DNA from 3 places in the Streptomyces sp. NBC_00459 genome. Region 1 is predicted to be linked to each of the others. Evidence: riboswitches for the same ligand, from Rfam matches in the RefSeq annotation. Region 1 holds a riboswitch; each other region holds the start of a gene.
What was found. Region 1 has a riboswitch for cobalamin ahead of OHN74_RS09015 (cobalamin biosynthesis protein). Riboswitches for the same ligand answer to the same signal wherever they lie in the genome.
Positions count from the first base shown of each region.

Region 2: another riboswitch for cobalamin. It lies ahead of metE (5-methyltetrahydropteroyltriglutamate--homocysteine S-methyltransferase); the one in region 1 lies ahead of OHN74_RS09015 (cobalamin biosynthesis protein).
Region 3: another riboswitch for cobalamin. It lies ahead of OHN74_RS01625 (ABC transporter substrate-binding protein); the one in region 1 lies ahead of OHN74_RS09015 (cobalamin biosynthesis protein).

Region 1 covers NZ_CP107903.1:2,071,793-2,078,985, forward strand. Annotated here, with positions in the region: gene OHN74_RS09000 (lysozyme) at 190-939, shown strand; gene OHN74_RS09005 (inorganic phosphate transporter) at 1,082-2,350, shown strand; gene OHN74_RS09010 (hypothetical protein) at 2,391-2,612, shown strand; cobalamin riboswitch at 2,758-2,902, shown strand; gene OHN74_RS09015 (cobalamin biosynthesis protein) at 3,001-3,945, shown strand; gene OHN74_RS09020 (cobyric acid synthase) at 3,942-5,465, shown strand; gene cobN (cobaltochelatase subunit CobN) at 5,462-7,193, shown strand, end outside.
Region 2 covers NZ_CP107903.1:1,410,727-1,417,919, reverse strand. Annotated here, with positions in the region: gene OHN74_RS06045 (hypothetical protein) at 1-160, opposite strand, end outside; gene OHN74_RS06040 (DUF4430 domain-containing protein) at 658-1,146, shown strand; gene metE (5-methyltetrahydropteroyltriglutamate--homocysteine S-methyltransferase) at 1,358-3,676, opposite strand; cobalamin riboswitch at 3,833-4,062, opposite strand; gene OHN74_RS06030 (purine-cytosine permease family protein) at 4,432-6,087, opposite strand; gene OHN74_RS06025 (FCD domain-containing protein) at 6,074-6,502, opposite strand; gene OHN74_RS06020 (HipA family kinase) at 7,083-7,193, shown strand, end outside.
Region 3 covers NZ_CP107903.1:425,033-432,225, forward strand. Annotated here, with positions in the region: gene OHN74_RS01605 (PP2C family protein-serine/threonine phosphatase) at 1-145, opposite strand, end outside; gene OHN74_RS01610 ((2Fe-2S) ferredoxin domain-containing protein) at 551-943, opposite strand; gene OHN74_RS01615 (ABC transporter ATP-binding protein) at 921-1,748, opposite strand; gene OHN74_RS01620 (FecCD family ABC transporter permease) at 1,745-2,758, opposite strand; gene OHN74_RS01625 (ABC transporter substrate-binding protein) at 2,755-3,783, opposite strand; cobalamin riboswitch at 3,844-4,021, opposite strand; gene OHN74_RS01630 (hypothetical protein) at 4,182-4,352, opposite strand; gene OHN74_RS01635 (hypothetical protein) at 4,700-5,074, shown strand; gene OHN74_RS01640 (ArsR/SmtB family transcription factor) at 5,274-5,645, shown strand; gene OHN74_RS01645 (alpha/beta hydrolase) at 5,778-7,193, opposite strand, start outside.

The DNA.
Region 1 (7,193 bases):
ATCCTGCCAGGCGCGGTCCCGGACCGGCTCCGGGCGAGGGCGCTTCGGGGGAACCCCGGTGACCGCAAGGGCGCGTATGCGTACGCATCGGCGCGTGCGTGCACTTTGGCCGGAGATCGCCGGAAATCCTTCGATCTTCCAGTAGCCTCCTGGAGATTTGTCACGCACGCAGCCATTCCGGGGGGACACATGGCCCGTGATCACCGAGCCTTCCGCCGCCGCTCCCGCGCTCTCGCGGCTACCGCGGCGGCGTTCGCCATCGGCGGGACCGTTCTGACGGAGGTTCCGGTCTCCGCGGCGGAGGAGCCGAAGGGGCACGACGTCTCGTCGCACCAGAAGGACGTCGACTGGCAGTCCGCGAAGGCGAAGGGCGCCGCTTTCGTATACATCAAGGCGACCGAGTCCCACACCTACCGCAGTCCGTATTTCAGCCGGCAGTACGACGGTTCACGGGCCGCGGGCCTGATCCGCGGGGCCTACCACTTCGCCCTACCGGACAGGTCGTCCGGCATCACCCAGGCCCGGTACTTCGTGCGCAACGGCGGGGCCTGGCGTGCGGACGGCCGGACGCTGCCGCCCGCGCTCGACGTCGAGTACAACCCGTACGGAAAGAACAAGTGCTACGGCCTCGACAAGGCGGAGATGGCCAGGTGGATCACGGCCTTCAGCGACGAGGTCGCCCGGCTCACCGGCCGCCGTCCGGTCATCTACACGACCGCCCACTGGTGGAACACCTGCACGAACAGCAGCAGCGTCTTCACCTCGAAGCACGCGCTGTGGCTGGCCCGCTACGACGCGGCCGACGCGGGGGCGCTGCCGTCCGGCGGCTGGAAGTCCTGGACGTTCTGGCAGTACGACAACAGCGGCCCGCTGCCGGGCGACCAGAACCTCTTCAACGGGTCGTCGGCCCAGCTCGAACGGTTCGCGAAGGGCGTCTGAGGAAGGGGCGTCACCCGTCCGGCACATCCGGAGGAGCGGCACCTCATATCAGGTCACCCGCCATCCCCCACCAGTTCATCTTCCGTTCATCCAGATTGCCTACGGTCCACATGGCACTGATGTCCCAAAGAAATCTGGGTAAATGGAAAGCTTCTCGCTGATCCTCGCGATCGTGGTCGTCACCGCGCTTGCGTTCGATTTCACGAACGGTTTCCACGACACCGCCAACGCGATGGCCACCACCATCTCGACCGGTGCACTCAAGCCCAAGGTCGCGGTCGCCATGTCGGCCGTGCTCAACCTCGTGGGCGCCTTCCTTTCCGTCGAGGTCGCCAACACGATCTCCAAGGGCCTCGTGGACGAGAGCGGTATCCGTCCCGAGGTGATCTTCGCCGCGCTGGTCGGGGCGATCCTCTGGAACCTGCTGACCTGGCTGGTCGGGCTCCCGTCCAGTTCCTCTCATGCGTTGATGGGCGGCCTGATCGGCGCGACCATCGCCTCGGCGGGCACGGGCGCCGTCCACGGCGACGTGCTGGTGACGAAGGTGCTGATCCCGGCGATCGCCGCCCCGCTGGTGGCGGGCATGGCCGCCATGCTGGCGACCCGGCTGTCGTACAGGCTCGGCGCCAGGCGGGCCGAGGGCAAGGCGGCGGAGAAGGGCTTCCGGGTCGGCCAGATCGCGTCCGCGGGCCTGGTGTCGCTGGCCCACGGCACGAACGACGCGCAGAAGACGATGGGCATCATCACCCTCGCCCTGGTCGCGGGCGGCGCCGTCTCCCCCGACTCCGATCCCCCGGTGTGGGTCATCCTCTCCGCGGGCCTGGCCATCGCGCTCGGCACGTATCTGGGCGGCTGGCGCATCATCCGGACGATGGGCAAGGGTCTTACCGACCTTCAGCCCCAGCAGGGCTTCGCCGCCCAGACCAGTGCGGCGACGGTCATCCTGGCCTCCTCCCACCTCGGCTTCTCCCTCTCCACCACGCACTCGGTGTCGGGTTCGGTGATGGGCGCGGGCCTCGGTCGCAAGGGCGGCGTGGTCCGCTGGTCGACAGCGACCCGGATGTTCGTGGCGTGGGGGCTGACACTGCCCGCGGCGGCTCTCGTCGGCGCGCTGGCGGAGTACGTCACCGGCTTCGGCGACTGGGGTACGGCTCTGGTGGCCGTCTTCCTCATCGCTTCGAGCACGGCGATCTGGGTCGTGTCGCGCCGCGAGGTGATCGACCACACGAACGTCAACCATGTCGAGGGCGAGTCCCCCGAGAGCGCCGCGGACGCAGAGCCCGCAGGCGTCATCACGACTGCCATCGCGGCTGTGACCCCGCCGCCGGTGGGCACCGTCGCCGACAACCTGACGGCGACCATCCCGTCCCCGGCCGAGGTCACGGCGAAGCCGTCGGCCACAGCCCTCTGAGTCCGGCTCCCGGTCCGAGCGAGAAGCAGAAGGAAGCAACATGAAGATCGACTGGGCAGCCCTCGGCTCCGTCTTCGGCGTCAGCCTCGTCATCACCGTGGCCATGGTGGGAGTGTTCACCCTGGGCATCGTCGGACTCTCGCGCCGCGAACGGGCGGTCGCGCAGGGCCAGTCGGCGGGTCTTGCCGTCTCCGGCGCGTACGCGTGCTTCGCCGCCTGTGCGGCAGTGGTGGCGTACGGGATCTATCTGATCGTGGCCTGACCCGGCCGGACACCCTCTCGTCGCCCGCTCCGACCGTGACCGCCCTACCGGTGGTCACGGTCGGAGCGGGCGTTTTTCGTCGCCCCGATCCGGTCGCGGTGTGGGGCTCAGCACAGTCCTCCCTTCCAGGTCAACGGCAAGTTGACGGGTGTTCCGGGCCCGTGGTGGACTGCCGGAGCCATGTACGGCGGCAGAAGAGGAAGCCGGTGCGAATCCGGCGCGGTCCCGCCACTGTCACCGGGGTAGGTAACCCGGGAGCCAGGAACTCTTGCCGCCGGTCTCGTCGAACCAGGGCGTGGACACCCTGAGTGAGGACATATCACCATGTTCGGCTGCCGTTCGAGGCATAGCACCAGGCCGTTGCCCGCCCCCACGGCCGGCTGAGCCGATGCGTGCCGATCGCGTTTTCGCGTACGGCGCCACCGCCGGACTCCTCGCTGATCTGATCCTGGGCGACCCTCGCCGCGGGCATCCGGTCGCCGCGTTCGGGCGGGCCGCCGGCGCCGTCGAACGGGTGCTGTGGCGGGACCACCGGGGGTGGGGCGCGCTGCACACCGCCGTGTGTGTGGGAGGTGCCGTCTCCCTTGCCATGGCGGCCGGTTCACTCGTCCGTCCGTCCCGTACCGCCTCCGTGGCGCTCACCGCCGCCACCACCTGGGCCGTGGTCGGCGGTACCTCACTCGGCCGGGAGGCACGGGCCGTCGGCCGGTCGCTGGAGGCCGGGGACCTCGAAGGGGCGCGGGAGCGGCTGCCCCACCTCTGCGGACGGGATCCGCAGGCCCTCGACTCCGACGGGATCGCCCGGGCCGTCGTCGAGTCCGTCGCCGAGAACACCTCCGACGCCGTGGTGGGCGCGCTCGTCTGGGGCGCCCTGGGCGGGGTGCCCGGGCTGGTCGGGTTCCGGGCCGTCAACACCCTTGACGCGATGGTCGGGCACAGGTCGGACAGATACCGGCGGTACGGGTGGGCCTCCGCGCGGCTCGACGACCTCGCGGGGTGGCCGGGGGCGCGGCTGACCGCCGTACTCGCCGCCGTCGCCGGCGGTGATCCGCGCGGGGCCGTCCGGGCCTGGCGTGCCGACGCCGGGCGCCATCCCAGTCCGAACGCCGGGCCCGTGGAGGCCTCGTTCGCGGGGGCGTTGGGGGTTCGGCTCGGCGGAACGCTGTCCTACGGGGGGCGGGTCGAGCATCGGCCGGTGCTCAACGGGGAGTCCGGGCGGGCTGTCCGCGTGTCCGACGTCGAGCGGGCTGTACGGCTGTCGCGGCGCGTCACCTGGCTGGCCCTCGGGGTCAGTGTCAGCGCACGACTCGTAGCGAAGGGGCGTACCTCATGAGTGGTGGGGCTCTGGGTGGTGGGCTGCTCGTCGCCGGGACCACCTCCGACGCCGGCAAGAGTGTCGTCACCGCCGGGATCTGCCGGTGGCTGGTGCGGCAGGGGGTCAAGGTCGCGCCGTTCAAGGCGCAGAACATGTCCCTCAACTCCTTCGTCACGCGTGAGGGTGCCGAGATCGGGCGGGCGCAGGCCATGCAGGCGCAGGCGTGCCGGATCGAGCCGACGGCGCTCATGAACCCCGTACTGCTGAAGCCGGGGGGCGACCAGAGCAGTCAGGTCGTGCTCATGGGGAAGCCGGTGGGCGAGATGAGTGCGCGCGGCTATCACGGAGGGCGGCAGGGGCAACTTCTCGGGACCGTGCTGGAGTGCCTCGCCGAACTGCGGGGCACGTATGACGCGGTGATCTGCGAGGGGGCCGGGAGCCCGGCTGAGATCAACCTCAGGCGGACGGACATCGTCAACATGGGAATCGCGCGCAATGCCCGGCTCCCGGTGCTCGTCGTCGGCGACATCGACCGCGGCGGGGTCTTCGCCTCCTTCTTCGGGACGGTCGCCCTGTTGTCCCCCGAGGACCAGGCGCTCGTCGCCGGGTTCCTCGTCAACAAGTTCCGCGGGGATGTCAGCCTGCTCGAACCCGGGCTCGACATGCTGCTCGGGCTCACCGGACGGCCGACCTACGGCGTGCTGCCCTTCCGGCACGGGCTCGGTATCGACGAGGAGGACGGGCTGCGGGTCTCGCTGCGGGGGACGGTCCGGGAGTCGAACGTCGCCCCGCCCGTCGGGGAGGACGTGCTGCGGGTCGCCGTGTGCGCGGTCCCGCTGATGTCCAACTTCACCGACGTGGACGCGCTCGCCGCCGAACCGGGCGTCGTGGTGCGGTTCGTGGACCGGCCGGAGGAACTGGCCGACGCCGACCTCGTCGTCATTCCGGGGACGCGCGGAACCGTGAAGGCGCTGGCGTGGCTGCGTGAGCGCGGGCTCGCGGACGCCGTCATGCGCCGGGCCGCCGAGGGGCGGCCCGTGCTCGGCATCTGCGGTGGCTTCCAGGTTCTCGGCGAGCACATCGAGGACGACGTCGAGAGCCGGCAGGGCCATGTCGAGGGGCTCGGGGTCCTTCCCGTACGGGTGCGGTTCGCCCGCGAGAAGACCCTCACCCGGCCCGTCGGCACCGCCCTCGGCGAACAGGTCGAGGGGTACGAGATCCATCACGGGGTCGCCGAAGTCGCAGGCGGGGAGAGCTTCCTGGACGGGTGCCGGGTCGGGAGCGTCTGGGGTACGCACTGGCACGGCTCGCTCGAATCCGACGGGTTCCGGCGGGCGTTCCTGCGCGAGGTGGCCGCCGCCGCGGGCCGCCGCTTCGTACCCGCCGCCGACACCTCCTTCGCCGGGCTGCGCGAGGAACAGCTCGACCTGCTCGGCGATCTCGTCGAACAGCACGCGGACACCGACGCGCTCTGGCGGCTCATCGAGTCGGGCGCGCCGCAAGGACTGCCTTTCATTCCACCGGGAGCGCCCGCATGAGCACAGTGTTGTTGTTGTCGACCGCCGACACGGACCTGCTGGCGGCCCGGGCCGCTTCCGGTGCCTCGTACCGGATCGGCAATCCGACCCGCGTGGACGTCGCGGAGGAGCTGCCCGCGCTCGTCGAGGGCGCGGACATCGCCGTCGTACGGCTGTTGGGCGGGAAGCGGGCGTGGGAGGACGGGCTCGCCTATCTGAAGACGTCCGGTGTGCCGACCGTGCTGCTCGGCGGGGAGACCGTGCCCGACGCCGAGTTGATGGCCGAGTCGTCGGTGCCCGCCGGGGTGGTCGCGGAGGCGCTGCGCTATCTCGTCGAGGGCGGGCCCGCCAACCTCGTGGAGATGGCGCGGTTCCTGTCGGACACCGTGCTGCTGACCGGTGAGGGGTTCGACGAGCCGCAGAAGATGCCCGAGTACGGGGTGCACGGCTCGTACGCTCGGGAGAGCGGCCGTCCGACCATCGGGGTGCTCTTCTACCGGGCCCACGAGCTCAGCGGCAACACCGGGTTCGTCGACACACTGTGCGACGCGATCGAGGCGCGGGGCGCCAACGCCCTTCCCGTGTACTGCGGTTCACTGCGCGGCGCCGACGCAGGTCTGTACGAGCTGCTCGCCGGGGCCGACGCCCTGGTCGCCACCGTCCTCGCGGCCGGCGGTACGCACGCCTCGGAGGCCTCGGCCGGCGGTGACGAGGAGGCCTGGGACATCGGGGCGCTCGCCGACCTCGACGTGCCTGTGCTGCAAGGGCTTTGCCTCACGTCGTCCAGGGCAACGTGGGACGCGTCCGACGCCGCCCTCTCCCCCATGGACGCGGCGATGCAGGTCGCGATCCCCGAGTTCGACGGCCGGCTGATCACCGTGCCGTTCTCCTTCAAGGAGGACGGCCCCGGTGGCGTGCCCGTGTACACCGCCGACCCCGAGCGGGCCGCCCGGGTCGCCGGAATCGCCGTACGGCACGCCCGGTTGAAGTACAAGCCGAACGCCGAGAAGAAGCTCGCGCTCGTCTTCACCGCCTACCCGACGAAGCACTCGCGCGTCGGCAACGCGGTGGGCCTGGACACTCCCGCGTCGGCGGTACGGGTGCTGGACGCGCTGCGCGCCGCCGGGTACTCGCTCACCGAATACCCGGACAACGGGGACGAGTTGATCCACCGGCTCATCGCGGCCGGCGGTCACGACGTGGAGTGGCTGACGGAGGACCAGCTGGCCGCCGCGCCCGCGCGGGTGCCGCTCGCCGACTATCAGGCGTGGTTCGACAAGCTGGACAGCGGGATGCGGGACGGGATGCTTGAGGCGTGGGGCGAGCCTCCGGGCAGCCTGTACGTCGACGGGGACGACATCGTCCTGGCGTCCCTCCAGTTCGGGAACGTCGTCGTGATGATCCAGCCGCCGCGCGGCTTCGGCGAGAACCCGATCGCGATCTACCACGACCCCGACATGCCGCCGTCCCACCACTACATGGCCGCCTACTGCTGGCTGGAGAACAGCTTCGGCGCGGACGCGATCGTCCACATGGGCAAGCACGGCACCATGGAATGGCTGCCCGGCAAGGGACTCGGGCTCAGCAAGGGGTGCGGGCCGGACGCCGTGCTCGGTGAACTCCCCCTCGTCTACCCGTTCATCGTCAACGACCCCGGCGAGGGCACCCAGGCCAAGCGGCGCGGGCACGCCACGGTCGTCGACCACCTCGTACCGCCGATGGCGCGCGCGGACACCTACGGCGACCTGG
Region 2 (7,193 bases), 660 kb from region 1:
CGAACTGCTCCTCGCTCATCTGCACATGCTGCCCGAAGTCGTCGGTGATGCGCACCCGCTTGTCCGCGGGCGCGTGCGGGTCCACGAAGAGCTGGGGACAACCGCAGTCGCAGTCCCCGCAGAAGGTCGCGACCGGTTCCGGGCTCACGTCAGCTGCCATCTGTGCCACCTCGTGACTTCCGCCGTGCCGGGGGATCCGGCACGTCTACGATGCCCGGTCGACCGCCGACACCAAACTGCCTCACCACACCGACTCCCTCTGGCGACCGGCCTCAACCCACCCTAGGATTCGAGGACTTCGCGTCCCGGCGGCATACGCCGGTGTCCGGGTGCGACAGACACACCGACAACTGCATAGGCGTGCGACTGGGGGGGGGAAGCCGGTGGGAGTCCGGCACTGACCTGCAACCTGTGCGGCTCTGGGGGGCCGTCAGTCGGTACACCCGGAGCGCGCCGTGTGTACCGCCCGCCCCCACTGTCACGGTCTGCGGCGCGAAGCCGAGGGTCCTGGCCCGGTCCCGTCGATCCGGTGTGTTCCGCCGCCTGACCGCCCTGCCCGTTCAGCCGGCGCCGGGTGTGGCAGCGGACGCCGGCGCCGGAGTACCGGTCGGCCTCCTCGGCGACGGGCCGTGGGCCCCGTACCAGGAAGGCTCAGCCTTGCACCGCATACCCGCACGACATGGCCTGATCACCACGGCTGCCCTCGCACTCGCCCTCGCCTCCGCTCCCGCTGTCGCCCACGCGCAGGACACCGCGGGCACGAACGCCCCGGTCAAGGTCACGTTGACCGTGCAGGGACCGGACGGCCTGCTCTTCAAGGGGAAGATCAAGACAAAGGGTCACGACGTGACCACTGCCACGGGCGGCACCCACACATGCGACGGGACCAACGGCGGGGCCAACCCCACCGCCGTCCCCACCCCGACGGCAGCTCTCGACGATGCGGCGCGCAAGCGGCACTTCACCTGGGACGGCACCTGGTACGCGTCCTTCGACGACTACTCCGTCGACACGATCAAGAACGTCGGCGGCGGCGGGGCCGCGTACTGGAACATCTCGGTCAACGGCACGTCCACGCCGGTCGGTGGCTGCCAGTTCAAGCTGAACGCCGGTGACAAGGTGGCGTTCACCTGGACGGCCCTCTGACCGTCCCGCAGGACCTGGAACTCGCGGTAGCCGTCCCCGTCGCGATCAGCGTGGACCCCCGCAGTTCGTGCGGAGCGTGCAACGTGTCGCCAGGGCACGGATGGTTGCTGCGCTGTCTGCTCGTGTGCTGGGGATGCCGAGAGCCATGGGGTGATGCCGGGGCCGGGGGAGGAAGTCGGGCGTTTCCTCCCCCGGCCGACGGAGCTTGTCGTCAGGACGCGGAGAGTTCCGCGCGGACCGCGCGGGCGGCGCTGACCAGGTTCTCCAGGGAGGCACGGGTTTCGGGCCAGCCGCGGGTCTTCAGGCCGCAGTCGGGGTTGACCCAGAGACGGTCGGCGGGGATGGCCTTGAGGCCGGTACGGAGCAGTTCGGCGGCTTCCTCGGTGCTCGGCACGCGTGGGGAGTGGATGTCGTAGACGCCGGGTCCGGCTTCGCGGGGGTAGCCGTGGACGGCGAGTTCGCGGGCGACCTGCATGTGGGAGCGGGTGGCTTCGAGGCTGATGACGTCGGCGTCGAGGTCGTCGATGGCCTGGACGATGTCGCCGAACTCGGCGTAGCACATGTGGGTGTGGATCTGGGTGTCGGGCCGTACGCCACCTGTGGTGAGCCGGAAGGATTCGGTGGCCCAGGCGAGGTAGGCGGGGTGGTCGGCGGCGCGCAGGGGGAGGGTTTCGCGCAGTGCGGGTTCATCGACCTGGATGACCGAAGTCCCGGCCTTTTCCAGGTCGTTGACCTCGTCGCGCAGGGCAAGTGCTACTTGTCGGGCGGTGTCTCCGAGGGGCTGGTCGTCGCGGACGAAGGACCAGGCGAGCATGGTGACCGGTCCGGTGAGCATGCCCTTGACGGGCTTGCCGGTGAGGGACTGGGCGTATGTCGTCCAGCGCACCGTCATCGGTTCGGGGCGGGAGATGTCGCCGGCCAGGATCGGCGGGCGGACGTATCGGGTGCCGTACGACTGGACCCAGCCGTGCTGGGTGGCGAGGTAGCCGGTGAGCTGCTCGGCGAAGTACTGGACCATGTCGTTGCGTTCGGGTTCGCCGTGGACGAGGACGTCGAGGCCGGACTTCTCCTGGAAGCCGATCACCTCGCTGATCTCGGCCTTGACGCGTTCCTCGTAGTCGGCCGTGTCGATCCGACCGGCCTTCAAGTCGGCGCGGGCGGTGCGCAGTTCGTTGGTCTGGGGGAAGGAGCCGATGGTGGTGGTCGGCAGCAACGGCAGGCGCAGGTGGGCGCGTTGGGCCGCGGAGCGTTCCCGGTAGGGCTGGGAGCGGCGGGCGTCGGTGTCCGAGACGGCGGCGGCTCGGGCCCGTACGGCGGGGTCGCGGGTGATGGGGGAGTTCGCGCGGGCGGCGAGTGCGGTGCGGTTGGTGGTCAGTTCGCCGACGATCGCATCGGTGCCGAGGGACAGGCCCTTGGCGAGGGTGACGATCTCGGCGGCCTTCTGGCGGGCGAAGGCGAGCCAGCGCAGGATCTGCGGGTCGATGTCCCGCTCGGCGGCCGTGTCGAGAGGGACGTGGAGGAGGGAGCAGGACGCGGAGACGTCGACCCGGCCGGCCAGCCCGAGCAGGGTGCCGAGGGTCGCGAGGGACTTCGTCAGGTCGTCGGCCCAGATGTTGCGGCCGTTGACGACGCCGGCGATCAGGCGCTTGCCGGGCAGCCCGCCGACGGCGGCGAGGTCCGCGAGGTTGGCTGCGGCGGCGGCGGTGAAGTCCAGCGCTAGACCCTCCACCGGTGCCTTGGCCAGGATCGGGAGGGCGTCGCCGAGCCGGTCGAAGTAGGAGGCGACCAGGAGCTTGGGCCGGTCGGTGCGGGTGCCGAGGTCGCGGTAGGCGCGCGCGGCGGTGTTCAGTTCGGCCGGGGTGCGGTCCTGGACGAGGGCGGGCTCGTCGAGCTGTACCCATTCGGCGCCGGCGGCGCGCAGGTCGGCGAGGACGTCGGCGTACACCGGCAGCAGCCGGTCCAGCAGGGTCAGCGGGTCGAAGTCGGCTCCGACACCGGGCGCGGGCTTGGCCAGCAGCAGGTAGGTGACCGGGCCGACCAGCACCGGGCGGGCGTCGAGTCCGAGGGCGAGGGCTTCCCGCAACTCCGCGACCTGCTTGGCCGGGTCAGCCCTGAAGACGGTGTCGGGGCCCAACTCGGGTACGAGGTAGTGGTAGTTGGTGTCGAACCACTTGGTCATCTCCAGCGGACCGATCTCCTGCGTTCCGCGTGCCATGGCGAAGTAGCCGTCCAGCGCGTCGGATTCGACGGCGGCGCGGTGCCGCTGCGGGATCGCGCCGACCATGACGGTGGTGTCCAGGACGTGGTCGTAGTACGAGAAGTCTCCGGTCGGGATCTCGTCGATGCCGGCCTCGGCGAGCTGTCGCCAGTTGGCGGCGCGCAGGTCGGCGGCGGTGGTGTGGAGGGTGTCGGCGTCGGTGCGGCCCTTCCAGTAGGCCTCGATCGCCTTCTTCAGTTCCCGGTTGGGGCCCTGGCGGGGGTAGCCGTACACGGTGGCCCGTGCTGCCGCGGCTGCGGACGTCGCTGTCACGGAAATCTCCTTCGCGAGATATCTCCCTGGAATCCCGGGACGGGACGAGGAACGCGAAGGAACGACACATCGGACGGAGACACGACCACGACCGTGCCCACCGCGATATGTGCGCCGACCCGCCCACGAGGTCACCGGGACATCCGCGCACGAACGGTCGTGCGCGGGCAACGGGCAGGTCTTCGGACTCGCGAGCACGCCCTCGTATCGACTACGGAGGACAACCTACTGGCCGTCGCTTCCCAGACCCTGTTCACCGGACCCAGTGCGTATGACGGCGGTCGTTCTCGCTCACCGCTGCGGGGCAGTCCCGGATTCCCACCGGGTTCCCTCTTACGACGCATCCCGCCTGGCGGACGGGGCGAACCAGCTGCACCCGGCAGCCTACGGGGCAGTCCTCCCGGGCGCGGGATCACGTCCGGCATTCGGATGGTGAGGAGGGACACGCGTTCGGAGTGCTTGAAGCGCCTCGCGGGCGGGAAACGCCGCACCCGTGTTTCCCGGCCGGTCCCCGAGAACAGCAGCCGGACCCCTCGACCGGCGGTGCGGTCCGGTCCGGGTCCCTCGGGCCGGTCCCGCCTGGAGGTTCGATCCTGGCCATGCAGGTGAGTTCCCCGTCCGGTCCTGCGACCCAGCTCCATGCCCGCGTCGGACCGCGCGGCCACGATCCGCGGGTCAAGGGCACGTGCCTGGCGACGATTTGGGCAGGGCAGGGCGGAGCGTCGGGGTATTTTCCCGCCGCCCCGCCCTGGGGTTCAGGCCGCGGACGGCTGGGCGGGCAGTATGTGGTCGCCGACCTTGTCCGTGCTCAGGCACAGCGAGCAGACCATCGCGTCATGTGTCCGGCAGGCGGCCAGGTCGGGGCGCTCGTAGGGCTGGTGGCAGACGTGGCAGTCGTACGTCACGGCGCTGGGGTTGCCGTCCTCGTCCAGGAGCGGCTCGTCGATGCCGTCCTCGGTACGGCGCAGGTAGTACTTCCCCTTGGTGACGACGGCCATGAGCGGGGTGAGGACGAAGGCGATGACGGCCGCGGCCACGGGCGAGTACGGCTGGAGGGTGTCGCCGAGGGCGTGGAAGTACATGGCGATCGACAGCCCGGACGCGGCGACGAAGGCCACCACACCCACCGGGTTGACCGCGTGGAGCATGCCCCTGCGGAACTCGGGCTGGAGCGGGGACAGCTTCAGCAGGTACTTGTTGATGCCGATGTCGGTGGCGACGGTGACGATCCAGGCGATGGCGCAGTTCGAGTAGAAGCCGAGGATGTTGTTGAGGAAGCTGAACATGTCGGCTTCCATCAGGGCGAGCGCGAAGCCGAGGTTGACCAGGACGAAGACCATGCGGCCCGGGTAGTGCTTGGTGACGCGGGTGAAGGAGTTGGTCCAGGCGAGCGAGCCGGAGTAGGCGTTGGTGACGTTGATCTTGATCTGGCTGATGACGACGAGGGCCACGGCCAGCGGGATCACGAGCCAGGACGGCATCATCGCGTCGAAGGCGCCCTTGAACTGCTGGATCGGCTCGGGGGCGGCGTCCGCGCCGACCTTGGCCAGGATGTAGACGGCGAGGAAGACACCGATGGCCTGCTTCAGTGCCCCGAGGACGACCCAGCCGGGGCCGGCCATGACGACGGCGGTCCACCAGGTGCGCTTGTTGGCCTCGGTCTTGGGCGGCATGAAGCGCAGGTAGTCGATCTGCTCACCGATCTGCGCGATCAGTGACAGACACACCCCCGCGCCCAGCAGTACGGACGCGGTGTTGACGCCGCCCTCGCCATCGGTGCCGGCGTAGGACAGGAAGCGGTTGACGGTGCCCGGGTCGGTGGCGATGAGGTAGACGAGCGGGGCGACCATCAGCACCAGCCAGACGGGGGTGGTCCACACCTGGAGCTTGCTGAGCGCCTTCATGCCGTAGATGACCAGCGGGATCACCATCAGCGTGGAGATGGCGTAGCCCAGCCAGAGCGGCAGTCCGAGGCCCAGTTTGAGGCCCTGGGCCATGATCGAGCCTTCGAGGGCGAAGAAGATGAAGGTGAAGCTGGCGAAGATGACGCTGGTGAGGACCGAGCCGTAGTAGCCGAAGCCGGAGCCGCGAGTGATCAGGTCCAGGTCGATGTTGTAGCGGGCGCCGTAGTAGGCGAGCGGGAAACCGGTGATGAAGATGACGACGGCGGCGACGGCGATCGCCACCAGCGCGTTGCCGGTGCCGTGGGCCAGGCCGATGCCGGCGCCGATGGAGAAGTCGGCCATGTAGGCGATGCCACCGAGTGCCGTGGTGGCCACGACCATCGGGGTCCAGCGGCGGTAACTGCGGGGCGCGAAGCGGAGGGTGTAGTCCTCCAGGGTCTCCTTGGTCGCCTGGCTGGTTGGGGAGTCCGGTGCGGCGGCGGTCTGAGGTGACTCAGTGGTGCTCATGGGCGGCCCTTCGGGGATGTGGGGGTGCTGCGTACATGCGGGTGCGGTGAGCGGTGGGGCGCCCCGGCAGGCGGCGTCGACGGCCGGGGAGTTGACGGGGACCGGTGCGGTTCCCGGGCTTCGGGAGGAGGTCGGCGTGCAGGGCCATCTGTGTCATGGCGCGCCGGGCGGCATCGGGACCGCCGGTGCGGACCAACTCCGTGATCTCGATGTGTCCGGTGACGGTCGCCTCGCCGCGGTCCCGGGTGAGGAAGCCGTACATCCGCAGCCGCCGGACCGGCTCGCCGGCCGCCACGAGCGCGTCCGTGAGGCCGGAGTTGCCGGAGACGCGGGAGAGTTCGGCGTGGAAGAGCTCGTCCTGGACGAGGAAAGGGTCGACGAAGCGCGTGTCCGGGGTCGGCGGCTCCTCGCGCATCGAGTACCGGAGGGCCAGAGTTCGGCCGCGATGACGGCTGGATCGTGGCGGGTGGAGGGGGCCTCGACCGCGCGGGCGGCCCCGTGCGGTTCGAGGGCGACCCGGAGTTCGTAGAAGCCCCTGAGCCGGCTGAGGCTGGGGATCGTGACGAAGATCCCGCCGTCACCGCACTCGCGCGGGCCGAGGCCGCCGTCGAACACGGCCGCGCGGAGCTTCGCGCGGACCGCCTCACGCAGGGAGAGAGCCGGTGGCGCAGCCGCATACGGAACGGCGTCCGAGCACGTACACAGCTCCGAATCCATGAGCGGACACGCTAGAAACCGCTTGTTTCCCGAAGGGGTCATATGGCGTGAACGGCTTGTTTCCGTGGTCAAGGCCGCATGTGCACTCGCTTCGCGATCAGCGGAGACCGAGAGACAGTCGTGACCTCGGCGCGGTGGCTCCGGCGCTCCTCGCCCGTGATCACCCTTGGTTACTATGCTCACTTCATGCCGGAGGCCGAAGCCAAGGGGCGAACCGCCGTCGACTCCCCGGAAGCGTTCGTGGATTTCAACGTTGACGAGACAGGTGGCCTGGGAAAATGCTGAAAGAGGTCACCGCGACCCGCTACATCACGCCCCTGCGTGAGGGGGGTTCGCTGCCGGGGCTCGTCGAGGCCGACGATCTCGGCACGTACGTCATGAAGTTCACC
Region 3 (7,193 bases), 1.6 Mb from region 1:
CGATCAGGTCGACGAACAGGAATGACACACGCTCGGCGCCGAACCGCTTCTGCAGGTCGTGCGCCACCACGTCGACGGACTCACCGGGCGGGGCCGCTTCCGCAGCGGCCAGCAACTCGCCCAGTTCCAGATCTTCACCCTTCACGACAACCTCCTGTCTGCTGCCGCAACTTCTTCCCCGAGTCCGCGCAACATCACCTGATCCGCATATTTTGCCTGGTCAAAGGCCATGTCAGATCGGTCAGGACGTGAACTCTGCGGACTCTGACAGCGGTTGGGCAGCACGGAAGGCGATCCTCGCCCCGTCGTCGAACGAACCGAGGAGACTCACCCACCCCGCGGCAACTTGGCCCCGTGCGCCGTGCCGAAGCCGTCGGCGAGTACCTGGAAATCCACGGAGCCGTGGCCGCGGAACTCTTCCGGGAAGCCCTGCGCGGGATGCAGGCGGAGACCGAGGCGCTCGGCATGTGAACGGGACGCCCCGGCTGGTCCCCGCACCTCTCCCGGACAGAACGCACGCCTGAGCGCACAGGTCCACCAGTTCTCGTGCTCATCGCGCCCTTCGCGGCGGCGTGAAGACGTAGAGATCGAGGATGTCCGGGCAGGGAGCGATGCCCGGGCCGCCGGCCCGTACCCAGGCGGCGATGTCCTCGGTGGCGTCGGGGTCGTTGACGAGGCCGAGCCAGACCGGGCGGGCGCCCGCGGCTCGTGCGGCGGCGGAGGGCTGGACGACGACCACGTTTGCCTGGTCGCACACGTCGAGGCAGGCCGAGATGCGTACGGGGGCGTTCTCGGCCAGGCGCGCGGCCTGTCGGGCGTGATCGACCCCGGTCACTTTCGGGCTTCCGCAGCAGCAGTCCCGGCAGATCACGATGCGGCACGGTGCCGGATGGGCAGGGGTGTGCTCTGTGCGGCCTTCCTCAGGTCGCTGCCGAGACGTCACTGGTCGTGCTCCTCTCCCTGGGGGATCCGTTCCGGGTGGCCTGGTCCGGCCGCAGGAATCGGATCACGGGGTGGCCGTGGTCGTGGCTGACTTCGGCTCGGACGCCGTAGACCTGTTCGATGAGTGCGGGGGTGAGAACCTCGGCCGGGATGCCTTCCGCGACGGCGCGTCCGTCACGCAGGACGAGCAGTCGGTCGCAGTACATCGCGGCGAGGTTGAGGTCGTGCAGGGCGACCACGGTGGTGACCGGCAGGCTCGCGACCAGGTCCAGCAGGTCGAGCTGGTGCTGGATGTCGAGGTGGTTGGTGGGTTCGTCGAGAAGGAGTTCGCGGGGTTGCTGGGCGAGGGCACGGGCGATCTGGGTGCGCTGGCGTTCGCCGCCGGACAGGGTGTGCCATGACTGGGAGGCGAGTTCGGTCAGTCCGGTGCGTACCAGGGCTTGCGTGACGGCCTCGGTGTCGGCGGTGGTGGCCGGTGTCCAGGCTCGGCGGTGCGGGATTCGGCCCAGGGCGACGACGTCTCGGACGGTCAGCTCCGTCTGGGTGTGGGCGTGCTGCTCGACGGTGGCGATACGACGGGCCGTCGCACGGCGGCCGACCTCCGGGAGCGGACGTCCGTCCAGGGTGACGACCCCGGCAGTGGGTGCGAGGGTCCCGGCCAGGAGCCTCAACAGTGTTGATTTCCCTGAGCCGTTGGGGCCGAGCAGGCCGACGGTCTCCCCCGGCCTCAGGGTGAGGGTGACGCCGTCGACGACCACCTTGTCGGCGATGCGCCGGACGACGCGGTCCGCGTGCAGGCTGGTCATGCCTTCCTCCGTCCGCGATAGAGCACGGCCACGAACGCCGGCACTCCGATCAGGGATGTCACCACGCCCACCGGGATCTCCTGAGGATCGAGGACGGTACGGGCGACGGTGTCCACCCACACCAGGAAGACCGCTCCGGTCAGCGCCGTGACCGGCAGGAGGCGGGCGTGCCCGGAACCGGTGAGCGCCCGTGTCACATGGGGCAGGACCAGACCGACGAAGCCGATGGCGCCGGCACAGCTGACCAGGGCGGCTGTGAGCAGCGCGGTCACGCACAGCAGGATCAGCCGGGTGCGGGCGACCCGGACTCCGAGCGAGGCGGCGGCCTCCTCGCCGAAGGCGAACGCGTCCAGGGTGCGGGCATGGCCGAGACAGACCAGGAGGGCGACGGCCAGGACGGCCGCGCAGAGCACCACCTGGCTCCAGTCGGCTCCCGTGAGGGAACCCAGCAGCCAGAAGAGCACGCCCCGGGTGGTCTCGGCGTCGGCGGAGGTCAGCACGATGAACGAGGTCAGCGCGGAGAACAGCTGCATGGCCGCGACCCCGGACAGCACGACCCGGTCGACGCTGTCGCCGAGGGTGTGGCTGAGCAGCAGCACCATCGCGAAGGAGAGCAGCGCGCCCAGGAAGGCACCCGCCGACATGGACACGACTCCCCCGCCCACCCCCAGCACGACCACGGCGACCGCTCCCGTGGACGCGCCGGAGGAGACACCGAGCACGAACGGATCGGCCAGCGGGTTGCGCAGCAGCGACTGCATGACGGCCCCGCACACGGCGAGCCCGGCCCCGCACACGGCGGCGAGCAGGGTCCGCGGCATACGCAGGTCCCAAACGATGCCGTCGCGCAGCGGCGCCAACGTGCTCTCACCGAGGCCCAGATGGGCCGCGACGGACGCCCACACATCGCCCGTGGAGATGTCGGCGGGCCCGATCGTCACGGCGACCGCGACCGACGCGAGCAGTGCGACCAGTCCGCCGCCGGTCAACAGCAGGAGACGGGCGTTCACTTGGCGAGCCCGAAGTCGCGCAGCCCGGCGGCGACCTTCTCTATCCCTTCGACCGTGCGGATGGACGGGTTCATCGCCTGCCCGCTGAGCAGGACGTACCGCTTCTTCTTCACTGCGGTCAGATTGCGGGTGGCGGGGTTGGTCTCCAGGAAGCGGATCTTGGCCTTGGCGGTCTCCGCGGTCTGCTGCTTGCGGGTCAGGTCACCGATCACGATGACGTCGGGGTCGCGGTCGGCGACGGTCTCCCAGCTGATCTGGGGCCACTCGTCGTGCGTGTCGGCGAAGACGTTCTTCGCGCCGACCACGCTGGTGACGGCGCCCGGCGCGCCGCAGCAGCCGGCCAGATAGGGCGACTGGGAGTTGGCGAACCAGTACATGAGGGAGACGTCGGAGGCGTGCAGTCCGGCGGTGGCCCGGCGCACCCGTTCCTGCAACTCGGCGACGAGCTTCTCGCCACGTTCCTCGATGCCGAACGCCCGTGCCAGGTCACGTATCTCGCCGTACACGGCGTCGAGCGTGAGCGGTGTGCTGCGCGATCCGTCGCCACCGCTGTCGTTGTCCTTGCCCGCCGAACAGTCGGAGGGCGAGACGTACGTGGGCACGCCCAGCTTCTCGAACCGGGCGCGGGTGGCGACGCCGCCCTTGCCGAGGGTGGACACGAACGACGCGGTGACGAAATCGGGTTCGGCGTCCAGGACCCTCTCGAAGGAGGGCGCGTTGTCCGCGAGCCGCGGCACGGACGCGTTGGCCTTCTCCAGCCCCTTCATGACGGGGTCGGTCCAGGTCGCCGTACCGGCCATGCGGTCGGCGAGACCGAGGGAGAGCAGGATCTCCGTGGTGCCCTGGTTCAGGGAGACGGCCCGCTTCGGGGCAGACGTCAAGGTGATCTTGTCGCCGCAGTTGTCGATGGTCACCGGGTAGCCCGCAGCGGCGGTCTTCCCGGGGTCGTCGGTGCCGCTCTTCGAGCCGACGCAGGCGGTGAGCAGCAGGGCGGACGTGAGCAGAAGTGCGGGGGTACGGAGCACGGGTATGCCTCAGGGGTCGGGGCTCGTACGCGGAGCCTGGCCTACGGACGTCCCTCCGCACGGAGTGCGGAGGTGCCAGCAGGTCTTCGGACTCGGGTTCGTCCGGACGAGGCGCCTTCCCGGTCTCCCAGTGGCGTTCTGTGCCCCGCCCGTCCCCCTCACCGCTGCGCGTCAGTTCCGGATTCGCACCGGATTCCCTGGCCTCGGATGTGGCTCGACTGGCCCGATGAGGCTATCAAGCCTGTCGTACGGTCGGTTCGCGCGATCGGTCCCGGATCACGGGACGCACGAACGTGCCAGTGGGCAACGTCGGGTATCCGTTCCGACGACTTGGGCTTCCGCATCGGGGTGGGGTGAGGCGTCGTCATGGCCTCACCCCACCCCGGATTCCGAGTCTGTCAGCGCCGTCGGCCGGACCAGCCGCTCCCGATTCCCGCAACGTGCAGGGCCAGGAGCATCAGACCGAGAAGCATGACGTTCGTGGAAGTGAAGACATCGTTCGTCGAGATTTCGGCAGCGTTGATCAGGAACGCGATGAAGAACAGGACTGCCGCGGCTATACCAAGCATGGAGCGGATTCCTCTCGAAAGGGTGAGATCCGTGTGCCCCTTTATCTCGCTCTTAGGCCTCCGGCGATGGCGTCCCGTCGTGGGTGAGCAGTCCGACCGACGCGACGGCCACCGGGAGTGGCTGCCGGCCCGAAGGCCCCGAGGGTGCGAAGCGGTCAAGGCTCACACCGTCTGTCATTCGCCGAGCATGAGCGGTCGCAGATATAGCATCATCCGACTTTTCTTGAGGCTTCCCCGGCCAGTACAGGAACAACAAGGCTGACGGCGGTCGGCCCTACGTAGGGTCCCGGGCAATGACGAGGAAGGCGCTGGCCCGAGCCTCGCGGTGACCAGAAGGAGATGCCGGTATCAGCAATGTGGAGATTTGCCTCAAGGAGATCATGGCCTCGATCGAGGGCGCGTTGGGAACTGCTCTGGTCGACTACACCAGCGGTATGGCGCTGGGCACTCTCGGGGGTGGCAAAGACCTCGACCTGACGGTTGCCGCGGCGGGCAACACGGACGTGATCCGAGCCAAGACCCGCACCATGGAACACCTCGGACTCAAGGGCGAGATCGAGGACATCCTGATCACGCTCGGCAGCCAGTACCACATCCTCCGGCCGCTCAAGGGCCGTGGTGGCAACGGATTGTTCCTCTACCTCGTGCTCGACGCGAAGAAGTCCAATCTCGCGATGGCCCGCCACCAGCTCAAGAGCGTCGAGGGCCAACTGGACGTGTAGAAAGCTGCGTTCTCCGTGGCCCCGCACGCCCACCACTTGAAGATTTCTTCAACTGGGCACATCCGGATCAGATCAATCCCATGGGCGTGCGGGGTCGGATGCACGAGGATCGGTCGGCAAGACCGCCTGCGGTGGCACGTACAGGGCCACCGAGCCCGGAGGCAGCCCGTCGAATGCGGCAGGGAGCGAGCGATTCACCATGCAGGTCCCCCTCTACCAGGCCAAGGCCGAGTTCTTCCGGATGCTCGGCCACCCGGTACGCATCCGGGTCCTGGAACTCCTACAGAACGGCCCCGTCCCCGTACGTGACCTGCTCAGCGAGATCGAGATCGAGCCCTCCAACCTCTCCCAGCAACTGGCGGTACTGCGCCGCTCGGGGATCGTGGTGTCCATCCGGGAGGGCTCCACCGTCAGTTACGCCCTGGCAGGCGGCGATGTGGCCGAGCTCCTGCGCGCGGCCCGCCGGATCCTTACCGAACTGATCACCGGCCAGGGCGAGTTGCTCGCCGAACTGCAGCAGGCGGACCCCCAGCGGGCCCTCACCCCGGGCGGATCCGACCGACGCTCCTGACTCCATGGACCCGGTGGCCCACCCCTCGGACACCCAGGGGCCGCTGCGGGTAGGAGACCTGCCCCACCCGCACGCAAAAGCCCGAGGCGCCGGTCGTGGAAGGCCGGCGCCCCGGGGTCGGTGCGGGATGTGTCAGCTCACGGAGCCGATGCGCTCGACGCGCTCGTCGACACCGTTACGGAGTTCACTGAGCGTCGTGCCGGGCGGGGCCGTCGTCGGTGTGGAGGTGGGCGGCTGCGTCTCGTCCGCGCAGGTCGCGCCCGAGGCCGGAACCTTCAGATCCACCAGGTAGTTGATGACCGCGTCCGTCGCGCAGGCACTGCGACCGAACGCGGTGTGCCCCTCGGCCTTGAAGGTGAGCAGCGAGGCGTTGTCGAGCTGGCGGGACAGCGCCACCGCGTCCTGGTACGGGGTGTCCGGGTCGCCGGTGGTGCCGAGGACGAGGATCGGCGCCGAACCCTTGGCCCGGTAGGAGCCGTCGTAGCGGCTGACGCGCTCGCCGAGCCACTGGACGCAGGCGGTCGCGTGCTGGTGGTCGTACGTGGGAGGGCCGTACGCCATCGCCGGGCCGAGCAGCGGCGCGGCCTTCGCGAAGGCCGTGACGTTGCGCTTCAGCAGCCGCAGGTCGCGCGGGTAGTCCCGGTCGACGCACTCGACGGCCACGTTCGGGCCGAGGAAGTCGAAGCTGGCCGGGGACGGCGGGCGCAGCAGGAAGGACGTGTTGTCCCGCAGCTGGGCCTTGCGCAGTGCCGCACCGAACTCGGGCCAGATGACCTTGCCCTCGTTGATGTTGAACATCAGCCGGTAGACCAGCGTGTAACCGTTGGCCTGGCCGCCGTTCGCGGTCGTCACAGGGTTGGCGTCCAGGTCGGCCTTCAGCTTCTCGAACGCCGCGCGCGGGTTGCCGTCGCCGAACCCGCAGGTGGCCTGATCGGCGGCGCACCAGTCGAGGAAGCGGCCCATCGCGCCGTCCAGCGCCAGGTACTGCGGCCGGTCGTAGGCGTACGGGCGGTTGGCGTAGTGCACCGGGTCGTATGCGCCGTCGAGAGTCAGGGCCCGCACCCGCTTCGGGAACATGGCAGCGTAGACGGTCCCGATGTACGACCCGAACGACCGCCCGTAGTAGGTGAGTTGCTTCTCCCCGAGCGCCTCCCGCAGCAGGTCGATGTCCCGGGCGACGTATTCGGTGCCGATGTAGGGCAGCAGCTCACCCGTGTTGTCCACGCAGGCCTGGTCGAATTCGGCGGCCTGACGCAGCGCCGGTCCGAAGGCGTCCGGGCCGGGAACGCCCTTCGCCTCCGTGACGGCCCGCGTGTACCGCGCGTCGTCGAAGCAGGTCAGTGGCGAACTGCGGCCGACGCCGCGGACGTCGTAGCCGAAGACGTCGAAGGAGTCGCGCAGTGCGGCGGGCAGATCCGCGTAGTTGTTCCGCACGAAGTCCACACCGGAGTTGCCGGGGCCTCCCGGCTGCATGAACAGTGTGCCTTTGCGCTTCGTCTGGTCCGCGGCCTTCTTGCGGACCACCGCGAGGGTGATGGTCTTGCCCTG